Regions from separate parts of the Bradyrhizobium ontarionense genome, predicted to be linked through region 2. Evidence: predicted binding sites of a transcription regulator. Region 2 holds the regulator's gene; the other holds the start of a gene.
The links. The regulator PhoB, encoded in region 2, activates phosphate uptake and scavenging genes when phosphate is short. The targets are predictions, from matches to a motif close to TGTCATNNANCTGTCAT.
Positions count from the first base shown of each region.

Region 1: the regulator PhoB is predicted to act here: its motif matches at 2,570-2,586, upstream of LQG66_RS02935 (RNA degradosome polyphosphate kinase).

Region 1 is NZ_CP088156.1:695,226-702,837, forward strand. It holds gene ppx (exopolyphosphatase) at 1-262, opposite strand, end outside; gene LQG66_RS02935 (RNA degradosome polyphosphate kinase) at 305-2,500, opposite strand; gene LQG66_RS02940 (HdaA/DnaA family protein) at 2,640-3,317, opposite strand; gene LQG66_RS02945 (CDP-alcohol phosphatidyltransferase family protein) at 3,415-3,969, opposite strand; gene purM (phosphoribosylformylglycinamidine cyclo-ligase) at 4,126-5,199, shown strand; gene purN (phosphoribosylglycinamide formyltransferase) at 5,213-5,866, shown strand; gene LQG66_RS02960 (cold-shock protein) at 6,031-6,240, opposite strand; gene LQG66_RS02965 (autotransporter outer membrane beta-barrel domain-containing protein) at 6,607-7,612, shown strand, end outside.
Region 2 is NZ_CP088156.1:3,463,827-3,471,438, forward strand. It holds gene LQG66_RS15655 (nickel-dependent hydrogenase large subunit) at 1-568, opposite strand, end outside; gene LQG66_RS15660 (NADH-quinone oxidoreductase subunit B family protein) at 565-1,581, opposite strand; gene LQG66_RS15665 (HoxN/HupN/NixA family nickel/cobalt transporter) at 1,635-2,738, opposite strand; gene LQG66_RS15670 (trypsin-like serine protease) at 2,913-4,232, opposite strand; gene phoB (phosphate regulon transcriptional regulator PhoB) at 4,331-5,038, opposite strand; gene phoU (phosphate signaling complex protein PhoU) at 5,055-5,771, opposite strand; gene pstB (phosphate ABC transporter ATP-binding protein PstB) at 5,806-6,627, opposite strand; gene pstA (phosphate ABC transporter permease PstA) at 6,624-7,499, opposite strand; gene pstC (phosphate ABC transporter permease subunit PstC) at 7,503-7,612, opposite strand, start outside.

The DNA of each region.
Region 1 (7,612 bases), 2.8 Mb from region 2:
CTGTCGCGATCGCATGGACTTCGCCGACCTTCTGGACCTTGCACAGCGCGCGGAAGCGCTTCAGCGCCGTCAGCGCCTTGTCGACCGCGTCGGCTGCGAGCAGACCGGTGGTCTGGACCTCGCGGCCGAGCCCGCACAGCGCCTTCTCGTTGAACACGGTGACGAGGCTGCGCTCCATCGCCTGGTAGACGACGAGACGGACCGAGTTCGAACCGATGTCGATGACGCCAACGCTCGCGGCCCTCGTATCGGGCCGTTTCACCGCGGTATTCCTCGATTAAGGATGGTACGAGGAACGCTGCCCTTATGACGGGTGGCGTTCATTCCGGCGGGTGAGCCGGCGTGGCGATGATTCCTTGAGCGACTTTCCACGGCCGGACAGACTCGGATTCGTCATGAAGTAATTGTGCAGGTTGAACGGCTCCTCGCCCTTCGCGGCCTTCATACGCGTTGACGACCCGTCCGGCAACAATTGCCAGCTCTGCTCGGTGTCCTTGAGGTTCGCCACCATGATCTGCTCGAGGACCTGCTGATGGACGGTCGGATTCTGCAGCGGGCATAGCACCTCGACGCGGCGGTCGAGATTGCGCGGCATCATGTCGGCCGAGGAGATGTAGACGGCGGCCTTGGCGCTCGGCAGGCCCTGACCCATACCAAAGCAGTAGATCCGGCCATGTTCGAGGAAGCGGCCGATGACGGATTTGACACGGATGTTGTCTGACAGCCCTGGAATCCCGGGGCGCAGGCAGCAGATGCCGCGCACGATCAGGTCGATCGAGACGCCGGCCTGCGAGGCCTCGTACAGCGCGTCAATGATGTCGGGATCGACCAGCGAGTTCATCTTCATCCAGATCACGGCCGGCTTGCCCTGCCGCGCGAAATTGGTCTCGCCGTGGATGTGCTCGATCATGCGGTTGCGAAGCGTGAGCGGCGACACCGCCATCTTCTCGATGTCGATCGGCTCGGCATAGCCGGTGATGTAGTTGAAGACGCGCGTGACGTCGCGCCCGATCACCGGATCCGACGTGAAGTAGGACAGGTCGGTGTAGATGCGCGCCGTCACCGGGTGATAATTGCCGGTCCCTGTGTGGACATAGGTCGTGAGGCCGCCGCCCTCGCGGCGCACGACCATCGACAGCTTGGCATGCGTCTTCAGCTCCAGGAAGCCGTAGACCACCTGCACGCCGGCGCGTTCCAGATCGCGTGCCCAACGGATATTGGCCTCTTCGTCGAAACGCGCCTTCAGCTCGACCAGCGCCGTCACCGACTTGCCGGCTTCGGCGGCTTCCACCAGCGTGCGTACGATCGGCGAGTTGTTGGAGGTGCGGTACAGCGTCTGCTTGATCGCGACCACGTCGGGGTCGCGCGCCGCCTGTTGCAGGAACTGCACGACGACGTCGAACGACTCGTAGGGGTGATGGACCACCAGGTCCTTCTGCCGGATCGCGGCGAAGATGTCGCCGCCATGGTCGCGGACGCGCTCGGGATGTCGCGGCACATAGGGCGCGAATTCGAGGTCGGGACGGTCCACCCGCGTCAGCTGAGACAGCTCGTTCATCGCCAGCACGCCATCGACGCGGAATACCTCGTCGTCGGTCGTCGACAGCGCGTGCTGCACGAAGTCGCGCAGCTCTGCCGGCATGTTGGCCTCGATCTCCAGCCGGATCACCGAGCCGCGGCGGCGCCGCTTCAGCGCAGTCTCGAACAGCCTTACCAGATCCTCGGCCTCTTCCTCGATCTCGATCTCGCTGTCGCGGATGATGCGGAAGGCGCCCTGGCCCTTGACGGTGTAGCCCGGGAACAGGCGGCCGATGAACAGCCCGGTCGCCTGCTCCAGCGTGATCAGGCGGATCACGCCATCCTTGGAGCCGGGGAAGCGGATGAAGCGGTCGAGCTTGCCGGGCATGCGGATCAGCGCGTTCATCGGCCGGCCGTCCGATGTGCGCATCAACTGCAGCGCAACGGTGAAGCCGAGGCTCGGGATGAACGGGAACGGGTGAGCCGGGTCGATCGCGAGCGGCGTCAGCAGCGGGAAGATGTTGGCGAGGAAGTGGTCCTCGATCCAGGCGCGCTCGCTCTTGCTGACGTCCTGGCCGTCGACCAGCACGATCCCGAGCTCGGCGAGAAGCTTGCGCAGGTCGCGCCAGATCGCCTGCTGGTCGATCGCCAGCTGTGACACGGTCTCGTTGATCAGCTTGAGCTGCTCGGTCGGCGTTAGCCCGTCCGGGCTGCGCTCGGCGATGCCCTCGCGCACCTGGGCGCGGATGCCGGCGACGCGGACCATGAAGAATTCATCAAGGTTGTTGGCGGAAATCGACAGGAAGCGCACGCGCTCCAGGGCCGGATGGCGCGGATTCACCGACTCTTCCAGCACGCGGCGATTGAAATGCAGCCATGACAGTTCCCGATTGATGAAGCGCTCGGGGCTCGAGGCAATCTGGAGCGGGGCCGCCGAAGTCTGGTCTTTCTCTTGAGTTTCAATAACTTGTTCGGTGTCCATGAGAAAATTGATCCATATCCGATAGCGGCATCAAATCAGGGCGCAGCCGCGGACCGTAGCCCAATCTGCATGACCAAGGGATGACGTTCCCGGCACCATTGAGGTTCCGCGGCAGAGGATCGTCAAGATCGTCCGCGGCTTACGCGGGGCGGAGCAGCTCGGCGGCGAGCGCGCGGGTGATCGGCCGTCCCAGCCGCAGGGATTCGTTGTCCAGCAGCGCAATGGTCTGGCGTGCCGCAGCATACGACCGCTCGATGCGCGTGGCGAGGTAGTTCACTACCGCCTCGTCGATTGCGAGCTGCCGATCGGCGGCCAGCTTGACGATCAGGGCGCGGAACAGCTGGTCATCCGGCGGCAGCAGGGTGACAACCGGGACGGCGCGCAGTCGCGACCTGAGGTCGTTGAGCGCAATCGGCATGGCGGTCGGCGTCTGGCGCGCGGTGATCAGAACATAGGCCTCGTCCTGGCGCGCCAGGTTGAGCAGGTGAAACAGCGCGCGTTCGTCCAGATCGGTCGGCGTCAGGTCCTCGAGCACGAGTGCCCCGGTGGCCAGCGCGCCGGGCACGGCCGCGAGATCGAGGGCCTGCGCCGACAGCGAGCGGGCTCCGGCCTGTTCGGCCCAGATCGCGGCGAGATGGCTCTTGCCGGAGCCGTCGGGGCCGACCAGGAACATGGTGCGCGCCGGCCATTCCGGCCAGGCGTCGACCAGGGCAAGGCCGGCCGCGTTGCCCGGACCTTCGAGGAAATTGTCCCGCGTCAGGCTCTCCGCATGCGGCAGCGCGAAGGTCAACTGACGGGGGGGAATATGGCCGGCCAAGTGTGACGTGCTCCGTATCGTGTCATCCATGAGGTCGTCGGTGCAGGGCTCGGGTGCAGGCTTGGGTGCAGGCTTGGGTGCAGGGCTTGCAGACAGCTCATCGGACTTCGATGGTGTTCATGTGGCGCACCCACTCGATGAGATAAAGCCCGACCGACACGAGGGTAAAGACCGTCACCAGCACCATCAGCACGACGTCGTAGGGCTTCGGCTCGAAGCCGAAGCTGAGCGATGCGAGCACGAGCGCTGCGAATCCCACCTGCGCCACCGTGTTGAGCTTGGACACCATCAATGGCTTCATCGCGACCGGCCGGTCGAACAGCCAGGATACGATCACCGCGGTGACGATCATGATGTCGCGCGAGACCACCAGGATCACGATCCAGCGCGGGATCGCCCCCCAGATGCCGAGCGTGACGAAAATCGACACCAGCAGCGCCTTGTCGGCGAGCGGATCGAGCAGCGCGCCGAGCTCGGAGCGCAGATTGAAGCGCTTGGCAAGGAAGCCGTCGACCGCATCGCTCACGCCGGCGACGACGAAAACCATGAACGCGATCTCCATCTCGCCGGCCGCGATGGCCCAGACGACGATCGGAACCAGCAGGATTCGACCAAGCGTAATCAGATTGGGGAGAGTGTGAGGAATGGTCACGCAGCAGGTCCCGACGACAACTCGATCAAAATACAACCCGATTCCGAAGCGGGGCGACCGGTACGGTCTTTAGATAGTATGGGGACGAGCCCCTTGCGAGCCATTGCGCGCCGCCGGATTCCGACGTAACCAGCGGCCAGATTAGGGGTTTTTACCATGACCGAGCGCAAGAACGGGCTCACTTATGCAGATTCGGGCGTCGATATCGATGCCGGTAATCGTCTGGTCGATCTGATCAAGCCCATGGTGCGCGCGACCGCCCGGGCGGGCGCGGATGCCGAGATCGGCGGTTTCGGCGGTCTGTTCGACCTCAAGGCCGCCGGCTTCAAGGATCCGGTGCTGGTTGCCGCGACGGACGGCGTCGGCACCAAGGTCAAGATCGCGATCGAGACCGGGCTGCATGCCGGCATCGGCATCGATCTGGTCGCCATGTCGGTCAACGATCTCGTGGTGCAGGGCGCCGAGCCGCTGTTCTTCCTCGACTACTTCGCCTGCGGCAAGCTCGATCCCGAGGCGACGGCATCGATCGTCGCTGGCGTCGCCGAAGGCTGCCGGGAAGCCGGCTGCGCGCTGATCGGCGGCGAGACGGCGGAAATGCCCGGCCTCTACAAGGACGGGGACTACGATCTTGCCGGCTTCGCAGTGGGGGCTGCCGAGCGCGGCACGCTGTTGCCGTCGGCCGACATTGCCGCGGGCGACGCGGTGCTCGGGCTCGCCTCGTCGGGGGTCCATTCCAACGGCTATTCGCTGGTTCGCAAGATCGTCGCGCAGTCGGGCCTGGGCTTCGACGCGCCGGCGCCGTTTGCGCCGGTCATGACGCTGGGCGGCGCGCTGCTGACGCCGACGCGGCTCTATGTGAAATCATGTCTGCGCGCGATCCGCGAGACCGGCGCGGTGAAGGGGCTCGCCCACATTACCGGCGGCGGCTTCACTGACAACATTCCGCGCGTGCTGCCGAAACATCTGGGTGTGTCGATCGACCTTGCGCGCCTGCCGGTGCTGCCGGTGTTCAAATGGCTGGCGGAGCAGGGCGGGATCGCCGAGCTCGAGCTGCTGCGCACCTTCAATTGCGGGATCGGCATGATTGCGATCGTGAAGGCCGAGGCTGTCGACGTCGTCACCGACGTGCTTACCGCGAGCGGCGAACATGTCGCGCTGCTCGGCGAGGTCATCGCTGCGAGCGGCGAGCAGCGCGTGGTCTATAGCGGCGCGCTCGATCTCTCGCTCTGACGACGGTGATCCGATGAAGCGCCGCGTCGCCATCCTGATTTCCGGTCGCGGGTCCAACATGGCCGCGCTGATCCGTGCGGCGGGCGGGCCGGATTTCCCTGCCGAGATCGCAGTCGTCATTTCCAACCGCGCCGACGCTGCGGGCCTTCAGAAGGCGCAGGAGAGCGGTGTTCCGATCGAAATCATCGAGAGCAAGCCGTTCGGCAAGGACCGCGCCGGCTTCGAAGCGAAGCTGCAGCAGGCGCTCGATGCGCGCGGCATCGAGCTGATCTGCCTCGCCGGTTTCATGCGGCTGTTCACGGCGGAGTTCGTGCAGCGCTGGTATGGGCGGATGCTCAACATTCATCCCTCGCTGCTGCCGTCCTTTCCCGGCCTCGATCCGCACGGCCAGGCGTTGCGGGCCGGCGTGAAGATCTCCGGCGCAACGGTTCATTTCGTCATTCCGGAGACGGATGCCGGACCGATCGTTCTGCAGGGCGCCGTGGTGGTCAGGGATGACGACACGCCGGACACGCTATCGGAACGCATCCTCGGCATCGAGCATCGCATCTATCCCGAGGCGCTGCGGCTGCTGGCTAAGAGTCAGGTGCGGCTCGACGGCGATCTGTGCAGGACTTCGGCCGTGGAGCTGGCGGATCAATCGCTGATCTGGCCCATGGTCTCGTAGTAGCGGTGCCGGCTGGTCAAAAAAATCCCCGGCAAAGCCGGGGAACATCATGGCAGCCAATGCGACTGTGACGAAGTTTGATCATCCGCGGCGGGCGAGCGTTGCGCCGACCGTGTTGATTGGCGTCGGAGTGCGCGCGGAGGCGCCGCCTGCCTGGAGCATGCTCACGAGAGCTTCAGGTTCTCGGCCGAGGCCTTGCCGCGACTCTCCACCAGATCGTATTCGACGGCCTGGTTTTCGTTGAGCGTCGTCAGCCCCGCACGTTCGACAGCCGAGATGTGGACGAAGACGTCCTTGTCACTGCCGGCCGGTTTGATGAACCCATATCCTTTGGTCGGGTTGAACCATTTCACGCTGCCTTTGTAGGTCGGCATCGTTGTCTCCTCGTCTAGACTAAAAAAGACGCGGCCACGCTCACCGCGTGCCACGCCACGAACCGGCTTTCCCGAGATCTGCTCAATTTCCGAAGTTGCGAAACGCACAGTCGAACGGCCAAATCCGATTGTGCTGAGATAGCAACACGATTTTCTGCCGATATCAAGATTGAGACGGTGATGAGAACGCGTCGCGCAGTCGCGACTGGTCGTGGTACCGCAGTGCGTAGCGTGTGGCGCGGGAACCACAATTTTCGCAGGCGCAGGCGCGGCAGCGGCGATCGCAATTGACGGCCGGCGGGAACTGCAGGCAAATCCTCGCGGCCAATATTTCGACGAATTTGAGCTGATGGCGGGCGGGCAGCGATGCGCGGGGCATCTCAGGCCACACAGGATGGGCGATCGAGCACCGTTTCACGCGGTTCGACGCTGCTTGCCGTTGCGACCGGCCTTGCCCTTGCCCTGATGGCGAGCGCGGCGGACGCTGCCGGCATTCCAAACACCTCGGCGAGCCCGACCCCGACCCCGACCCCGACCCCGACGCCTACGCCGACTCCCACCCCGACGCCCACGCCGAGCCCATCGCCCAGCCCGGCACCGAACGCGATCAGTTCAGATCTATCATCGGGCCGATCCGTGCTCGATCTCGGATCGAGCTTCCTCGAGCGGCTCGGGAACCAGGCCACTCACGGCGGCGGCCGGCTGCTGCGGACCAACCCCGGGGGCGGCGGCGCGTCGGAAGCCGCGGACCAGCCGCGCTTCAGGGCCTGGGGTGAAACCTACGGCGTGACGGCCCGCGCCAAGGCGCAAGGCAACTTCGTCGGCGACAGCAGGACGACCTGGGGCGGCGTTGCCGGTCTCGGCATGCGCCTCGGCGCCGGCGTGAACATCGGCCTGTCGGTCGATCAGAGCCGCACGGCTGTCGATGTCCCGCTGGCGCTGCAGTCGGCCACGCTCGATTTGACGCAACTGGGCTTCAACGCCTCGGTCGACCAGGGGCCCTGGACCTGGGCCGTCGCCATCGTCCACGGCTTCGGCGGGATCAAGGCGCGCCGCGACACGAGCCTGGGTACGACGACGTCGGCCTATGGCGCCCATATCACCGGCGTGCTGAGCGAGCTGGACTATTATTGGAGTTCCGGAGAGAGCCGGGTGGTTCCGAAGCTCGCCTTCGAATATGCGCGCGCCACGACGGCGGGGTTCCAGGAGGCAGGCGGGCTCGATCCGTTGGCGGTCAGTGGGACGTCGCTGGAACGCGCGCGCGTTCTGATCGGCGCCGAGCTCGGCCACTATTTCGTCGTTGACGGCAGGATTCTCGACCTCTCGGCCTACGGCAAGCTCGTCGATAATTTTTCGCAGAATCTCGGCTCGG
Region 2 (7,612 bases):
CCGCGATCGCATTCAGCCGGATGCGCTCGCCAAGCTCGATCGCGCGCGTGGTCCCGCCCGGCTGGAACGCAAGGCTATGCGGCCATTTTCCGGCGATCACGCCCATGATCTCCAGCAGCCGCGCCCGCGCCGGCAGCGCCTCACGCGCCGCACTTCCTTTGGTCGCGGTAAAGCGCTCGGCCGCAGCGCCATGCCAAGCCTGCGACGCATAGGCCTCGCGGGCGAAGTCTGGCATGAAGAAGATATAGAAATGCGTCAGGTGATCCGCCGCGTTCTCGGCCGCATGGGCGATGTTGGTTGCGAGCACGCCGTTCGGCGCGGTCGCGACGCCCATGGCCTGGCGCAACGCGCCTGCCGCTGCGATCGACTGCGACACCGAGCAGATGCCGCAGATGCGCGGTGCGATCACCAGGGCATCGAGCGGCGGACGCCCCTCCAGGATCTGCTCGAAGCCGCGATAGAGCGGCGCGGTGACTTCCGCGCGCGCCACGCGGCCTTGCTCGATGTCCAGCCGGACCTCGAGATCTCCTTCGACGCGGTTGAACGGGCCGACCGTGATCCGCGTCATGAGCTGCGCTTGTCGCCCGAGCGGCTCGGCGGCACCACGACGTGGTCGGCCGTCGCGTTGACGCGGACGCGCCGCGGCGTCGCGGACTTCGACAGCGCCGCGAGCGCCACGAACCAGGCCTTGGGCATGTCGGTCGGCAGGCCGACGGGAATGCCCGCAAGCTTCGCGGTCTGCAGATAGTTCTGCGCACTCTCGAAGCCGGGCGAGGTGCAGGCGATGCAGGCATAGCCGCCCTTGGTGCAGGAGCCGCCGCCGTTCCACGAGCGCTGATTGCAATCGCCGACGGCCTGGGTGGCACGACAGCCGAGATGCTCCATCAGGCAGCCCCGCTCCGACATCGTCTCCGCGCTTGCCTTGAATTCATAGAACTCGTTGCGCGAGCAGCCGTGATGGGCGAGGTGATTGGCGATGAATGTCGGCCGGCCGAAACCATCGAGCTCTCTCGCGGTGAGGTCGCCGTTGGTGAGGGCGAGCAGGCTTTCCATCATCCAGCCCGGATGCGGGGCACACCCTGCGACATTGATCACCGGCAGCCCACGCTTCGAACGGAAGCTGGCGCCGAGCGCGCCGCCGACGTCGCTGCCCTCGAACTGCAGCCCGACGGCGTCTGTCGGGTTGACACCGGCCGCGGGAATCCCGCCATAGGCAGCACAGCTGCCGACGGCGACGACATAGTCCGCCAGCGGCGCAAGATCGAGCAGCCAGTGATAGATCGAGCGGTTGGTGCCTGCGAGCATGTTGAAGCGGCCAGTCAGGCCCGGCCCGCGTGCCACCGAACCTTCGAGCACGAGCAGGTCGAGTCGCTCGCGGCCGTCCCGGATCGCCTCAAGCAGGTCGACGACTTCGTCGCCGGTCTGCTCGCTGACCGAGGGGTGCCATACCAGATCGATGCCGGACTGGCGCAGCTCGTCGAACCAGCCGGAGGCGCCGCTTTCCAGGATCGACATGGTGCAGCCGCCGCAGCTCGCGCCCTGCAACCACAGCATCCGCGTCATCGTACCGGAGCCGTCCATCGTGAGCGTTCCATCCCAATCTCGGCCTGTCGCGTTCCGTCGGGCCGGCCGATTTAGCCCTTCAGCGGAAACGCCGGCAAGCGCGCCGCAACCGAAGGCGATGGCTTGCGCTGACGGCGCATGACGATGATGGCACCGATCCAGGCGGCGGGAAACAGACACGCCACCACGATACCGAGATTGGCCAGATAGCCATTCAGCGCGGCCGCCGTATCCCAAGGCCCGCCCGAGAGGCCGAGTTGCGGCCCGACAAGACTGAAGGCCTCGGCGCTGCCGATCACCAGAGCGATGGCGACCGATGCGCCGGTGATCACGAGATTATAACGGAGCTTGCGCACGGGATCGGTGAGCGCCCAGCGGTAGGCCCCGGCCATCAGCATGCTGTCAGCGGTATCCACAGTGGCCATCGCGGCGGCGAACAGCGCCGGGAACACCAGCACGTGAGCGAGACTGGCGCCCCGCGCGGCCTCGGTGGCCGACAGGCTCAACAGACCAATCTCGCTCGCGGTATCGAAGCCGAGGCCGAACAGGACGCCGAGCGGATACATGTGCCAGGCACGGCCGACCATGCGCAACAGCGGACGCAGCAGGCGGATCAGGAGGCCGCCTCCCGCGCGCCCGGCCTTGTCGGCATCACCTTGCGACGGCTGTTCGGCATGCGGCTGCGCGGACCGACGCCAGAGATTGATGAGCAGAACGAGATTGGCGCAGGCGATCAGCAGCAGGAAGACCGATGATACGGCTGTGCCGATCACCCCGCCGATCACCCTGACGGCGCTTTCGTCATTCATCAGCCCGGCGCCGGCGACGAGGCTCAACACGACCGTCGCAATGACGACGACGCTGGAATGACCGAGCGCGAAGTAAAGACCGGCAGCGCGCGGCGCGTCGCCGTCCTGCACGAGCTTTCTCACCACATTGTCGATCGCCGCAATGTGGTCGGCATCGACCGCATGGCGCAATCCGAGCAGCCAGGCCAGCATGGCGGTGCCGACAATGGCCGGACGGTCCGCATAGAGGGCGACCGCCCAGGCCCAGGCAAGGCCGTTGGCCGCCACCAGCCCCACAGCCAGGACCGCATTCCCCTGCGCCTGCCCCCGCCGCCGGAACAGCGCGGGCCGCGGGCCGTGGGGATGATCAATTGGAACAATCGTCATACGCTGGAGAGAGCAAGAGACGCGCCAGTTCGCCGTGGGCCCAGCCTCCAGGCCGAAAGCCGCGCGGAATCAAGGGGAGCAGGGCCTTCGATCGCGGATCGGCGTCCTCGATTGGCAAGCCGCTATCCGGTCACGCGCAGACAATGACCAGCCGCACGCCTTGATCACGCATCGTCAACGTGCAGATGCCCTCCTCTCCGCCACGATCTCACTCCGAACCGCCGCCTCGAACTGGCTCGCGGGTGCGGCGAACATCAATCGCGTCTCCTCGTGGAAGGCCGAGAAGATACCGACCACGGCCGGCTCGCCGCCGACCTCGGCCAGGATCGGCGAGCCCGAATAGCCGAAATTCGCCAGGCAATGGACGGTCAGCAGCCGGGCGTCCCTGGTCATGTCGGCGCGGCAGTTGCGCTGTCCGGTCGGCGAATAGCGCCGCTCCTGGCCGTAGCCGATCTCCGAGATCGTGCCTGCCTTGGTCGCTGCCGCGAGATCGTCGCGCGTGAGCGCCTTCACCGCCACCGGCCTCGACGGCAGATCGTCCTTCAGCACGATGAGCGCCCAGTCTGACGGCGAGCGATCGAGCGACCATTTGTCGTGCTGGGTCGGGACGAAGTCCGGGGCCACGATCAGGCGGTCTGCGACCGAGGACGCGGCTGGCGTGCCCCTGTTCATGCCGGCCAGGAAGCGGACGTTGCCGGGGCTGACCTGCGCGACCCCGTTGAACACGCAGTGTGCGGCGGTGAGCACGACGCGCGGAGCCACCAACGTGCCGGTGCACCAGCCGCCGGTGCTGTATTGCGCGACGGTGACCACGCCGATCGACGACGCCGGCCAGGATGTGGGATCGACGACCTCGCCGATGTGCCGATCGAGCCCGAGCAACTCTCCCGGCCTGGGGCTGGCGATGCCGGCGTCGGCCGATTCGAATTTCGGCTTCCAGTTGGCGATGATGGTCTCAGCCTGCCGCCGCTGCGCTTCGCTCAGCTTGACCCGCTGCACGTCGCGGCCGGCCGACCTCACCCCGTTGCGGCCGGCCATCACCAGCCAGGCGTAGCCCTGAACCGGATCCTGCTGCACCGATCGGCCGTCGAGCATCATCAGCCCGAGCATGTACTGCGACTGGGCGAAGCCCTGCGCAGCCGCGCGGGTGAACCAGCGTGCGGCCTCGCCGTAATCACAGGCAACGCCCTCACCATTGACGTAGGCGATGCCGAGATAATGCTGGGCGACGGCAAGCCCCTGATCCGCGGCCTTGCGATACCAGGCCAGCGCCTCGGCGGGGTTGCGCGGCTGGCCCCAGCCGAACGCGGACATGAAGCCGAGATCGAACTGCGCCCGCGCATCGCCCTTCCGCGCCAGCGGCGTGAGCCGACGCAGCGCCGCCGCATGCTCGCCGCTGCCGGCGGCGGCAACCGCTTCGTCGAGCTCGGCGGCCGAGGCGCCCACCACGGCGCCGAGCACCATGGCGAGACATATGATGATCGTCTTGATCAAGGGCGTCCGCTGGGACCGAAGACACTTCTGATGAGGCGCCCACCCAAAATGATCAAGACGGCATCGGCGTGGCGGAAAGCAGTCCGCCGCCTCCTTAATCAGGCCTGCTCGATCTTGGCAAAGCGATCGTCCAGGGCGTAGCCGGCCCCGCGCACGGTGCGGATCGGATCCTGCTCACGCCCGGGATTGAGCAGCTTGCGCAAGCGCCCGATGTGAACGTCCACGGTCCGCTCGTCGATGTAGATGTCGCGGCCCCAGACGCTGTCGAGCAGCTGCTCGCGGCTGAACACGCGGCCCGGATGCTCCAGGAAGAATTCGAGCAGCCGGTACTCGGTCGGGCCGAGATCGATCGGCCTGCCGGAGCGCGCCACGCGGCGCTTCTCGCGGTCGAGCTCGATGTCGCCATAGGTGAGCACGGTGGCGAGCCGCTCGGGGCTGGCGCGCCGCAGCAGACCCTTCACGCGGGCCAGCAGCTCGGGCACCGAGAACGGCTTGACGATGTAGTCGTCGGCGCCGGTCGCGAGCCCGCGCACGCGCTCACTCTCCTCGCCGCGCGCGGTCAGCATGATGATCGGCAGCTGCCTCGTCTCCGGCCGCGCCCGCAGCCGCCGGCACAGCTCGATGCCGGAGAGGCCCGGCAGCATCCAGTCGAGCACGACGAGATCCGGAATACGCTCCTTCAGCCGCGTGTCGGCCTCGTCGCCGCGCGCCACGGTCTCGACCTCGTAGCCCTCGGTCTCGAAATTGTAGCGCAGCAGCGTGGTCAGCGCTTCCTCATCTTCCACCACCAGAATGCGCGCAGCCATGTCTCAAGCGTCTCTCTCAGTTGCCGGGAATCGTGGTCGCAAAGCTCGTCATGTCGCCCTTGGGGCGCTTGTCCGTGATCTGCTGGCCCTCGATCATGTAGAACACCGTCTCCGCGATGTTGGTCGCGTGATCGCCGATCCGCTCGATGTTCTTGGCGCAGAACATCAGATGGATGCAGAACGAGATGTTGCGCGGATCCTCCATCATGTAGGTCAGGAGCTCGCGGAACAAGGACGTGCAGATGGCGTCGACTTCCTCGTCGCCCTTCCACACCGTCATCGCCGCCGGCAGATCATGCGCGGCATAGGCATCGAGCACGGTCTTGACCTGCGACTGCACGAGATCGGTCATGTGCTCGAGCCCGCGGATCAGCTTGAGCGGGTGGAAATCGCTCTCCAGCGCCGCGACACGCTTGCCGATGTTCTTGGCGAGGTCGCCGATGCGCTCCAGATCGGTCGCCACGCGCATCGCGCCGACGATCTCGCGCAGGTCGACCGCCATCGGCTGGCGCCGGGCGATCGTGAGCACGGCACGTTCCTCGATGACGCGCTGCAGCTTGTCGACCTCGGCATCGGTGGCGACCACCTTCTGCCCGAGCGCCACGTCGCGCCGCACCAGCGCATCGACGGAATCGACGATCAGCCGCTCGGCGAGGCCGCCCATTTCCGATACCAGCCGCGTCAGGTCCTGCAGATCGCTGTCGAACGCCTTGGCGGTATGTTCACTGGCCATGATGATCTCCTAGAGGCAATGATGCTGTCCGGCGTCAGCCGAACCGGCCGGTGATGTAGTCCTGGGTCCGCCGATCGCTCGGCGAGGTGAAGATCTTGCTGGTCTCATCGAACTCGATCAGCTCGCCGAGATACATGAAGGCGGTCTTGTCGGAGACGCGCGCCGCCTGCTGCATGTTGTGGGTGACGATCGCGATCGTGTAGTTATCGGACAGCTCCTGGATCAGCTCCTCGACCTTGGCAGTCGAGATCGGGTCGAGCGCCGAGCACGGCTCGTCGAACAGGATCACCTCCGGCCTGACGGCCACGGTGCGCGCGATGCATAGCCGCTGCTGCTGGCCGCCCGACAGCGACAGGCCGGACGCGTTCAGCTTGTCCTTGACCTCGTTCCACAGCGCGCCACCGCGCAGCGCCTTCTCGACGCGGTCGTCCATCTCCGACTTCGAGATCTTCTCGTAGAGGCGGATGCCGAAGGCAATGTTTTCGTAGATCGTCATCGGGAACGGCGTCGGCTTCTGGAACACCATGCCGACCCGGGCGCGCAGCAGGTTCAGATCGAGCTTGGGATCGAGGATGTTGGTGTTGTCGAGCATCAGCTGGCCGGTCGCGCGCTGGCCCGGATAGAGATCGTACATCCGGTTGAAGATGCGCAGCAGCGTGGACTTGCCGCAGCCGGACGGGCCGATGAAGGCGGTCACGCGGTTGGTGCCGAGCGACAGGTTGATGTTCTTCAGCGCCTGGTGCTCGCCATAATAGAAATTGAGATTGCGCGCGATCACCTTGGCCGGGGCGTCCGGCAGCGACTTGGAGGGAATGGCGGCCGTCGGGCTGCTCACGGATACGGACATATCGGTCATTTCGAGCTCCTCTCGGCGCCGAGAATGCGCGCGCCGATGTTCAGGGCCAGCACGGTCAAGGTGATCAGAAGGGCGCCGCTCCAGGCCAGCTGCTTCCAATAGGCATAGGGGCTCTGGACGAAATTGTTGATGGTCACCGGCAGGTTGGCCATGGTCTTGCTGAGGTTCAGGCTCCAGAACTGGTTCGACAGCGCGGTGAACAGCAAGGGCGCGGTCTCGCCGGCGACACGGGCGGTCGCAAGCAGGACGCCGGTGATGAGGCCGGAGCGCGCGGCCCGGTAGGCGATCCGCTTGATCACCAGCGAGCGCGGCAGACCAAGGGCGGAGGCCGCCTCACGCAACGGGTTGGGCACCAGCAGCAGCATGTCCTCGGTGGTGCGCAGCACGACCGGGATCACGATCACGGCGAGCGCGAGCGAGCCTGCGAGCGCCGAGAAGCCGCCCATCGGCACCACCACGGCACCGTAGACGAACAGGCCGATGATGATCGACGGCGCCGACAGCAGGATGTCGTTGATGAAGCGGATCACCGAGGTCAGCCGGTCGTTGCGGCCATACTCGGCGAGGTACGTTCCCGCGAACAGGCCGAGCGGCGCGCCGATGCCGACCCCGATCACGGTCATGATGATGGATCCGACGATCGCGTTGCGCAGGCCGCCTTCCGCGGAGCCGGGCGGCGGCGTGTCGGCGCTGAAGACCTGCAGGCTGAGACCGGCCAGGCCGTTGACGAACAGCGTGAACAGGATCAGGGCAAGCCAGGTCACGCCGAACAAGGCGGCGGCCATGCACAGGCCGCGGATCACGATGTCCCAGCGGCGCCGGCGCGCGTAGATCGGATTGACGGGATTGGCCTGCAAGTCGACCGCGGACATGTGCTATTTCCCCGCCTTGGTTTCGAGCCGCATCAGCATCAGACGCGCCGCCGCGAGCACGAAGAATGTCAGCACGAACAGCAGCAGGCCGAGCAGGATCAGGCTCGACTGGT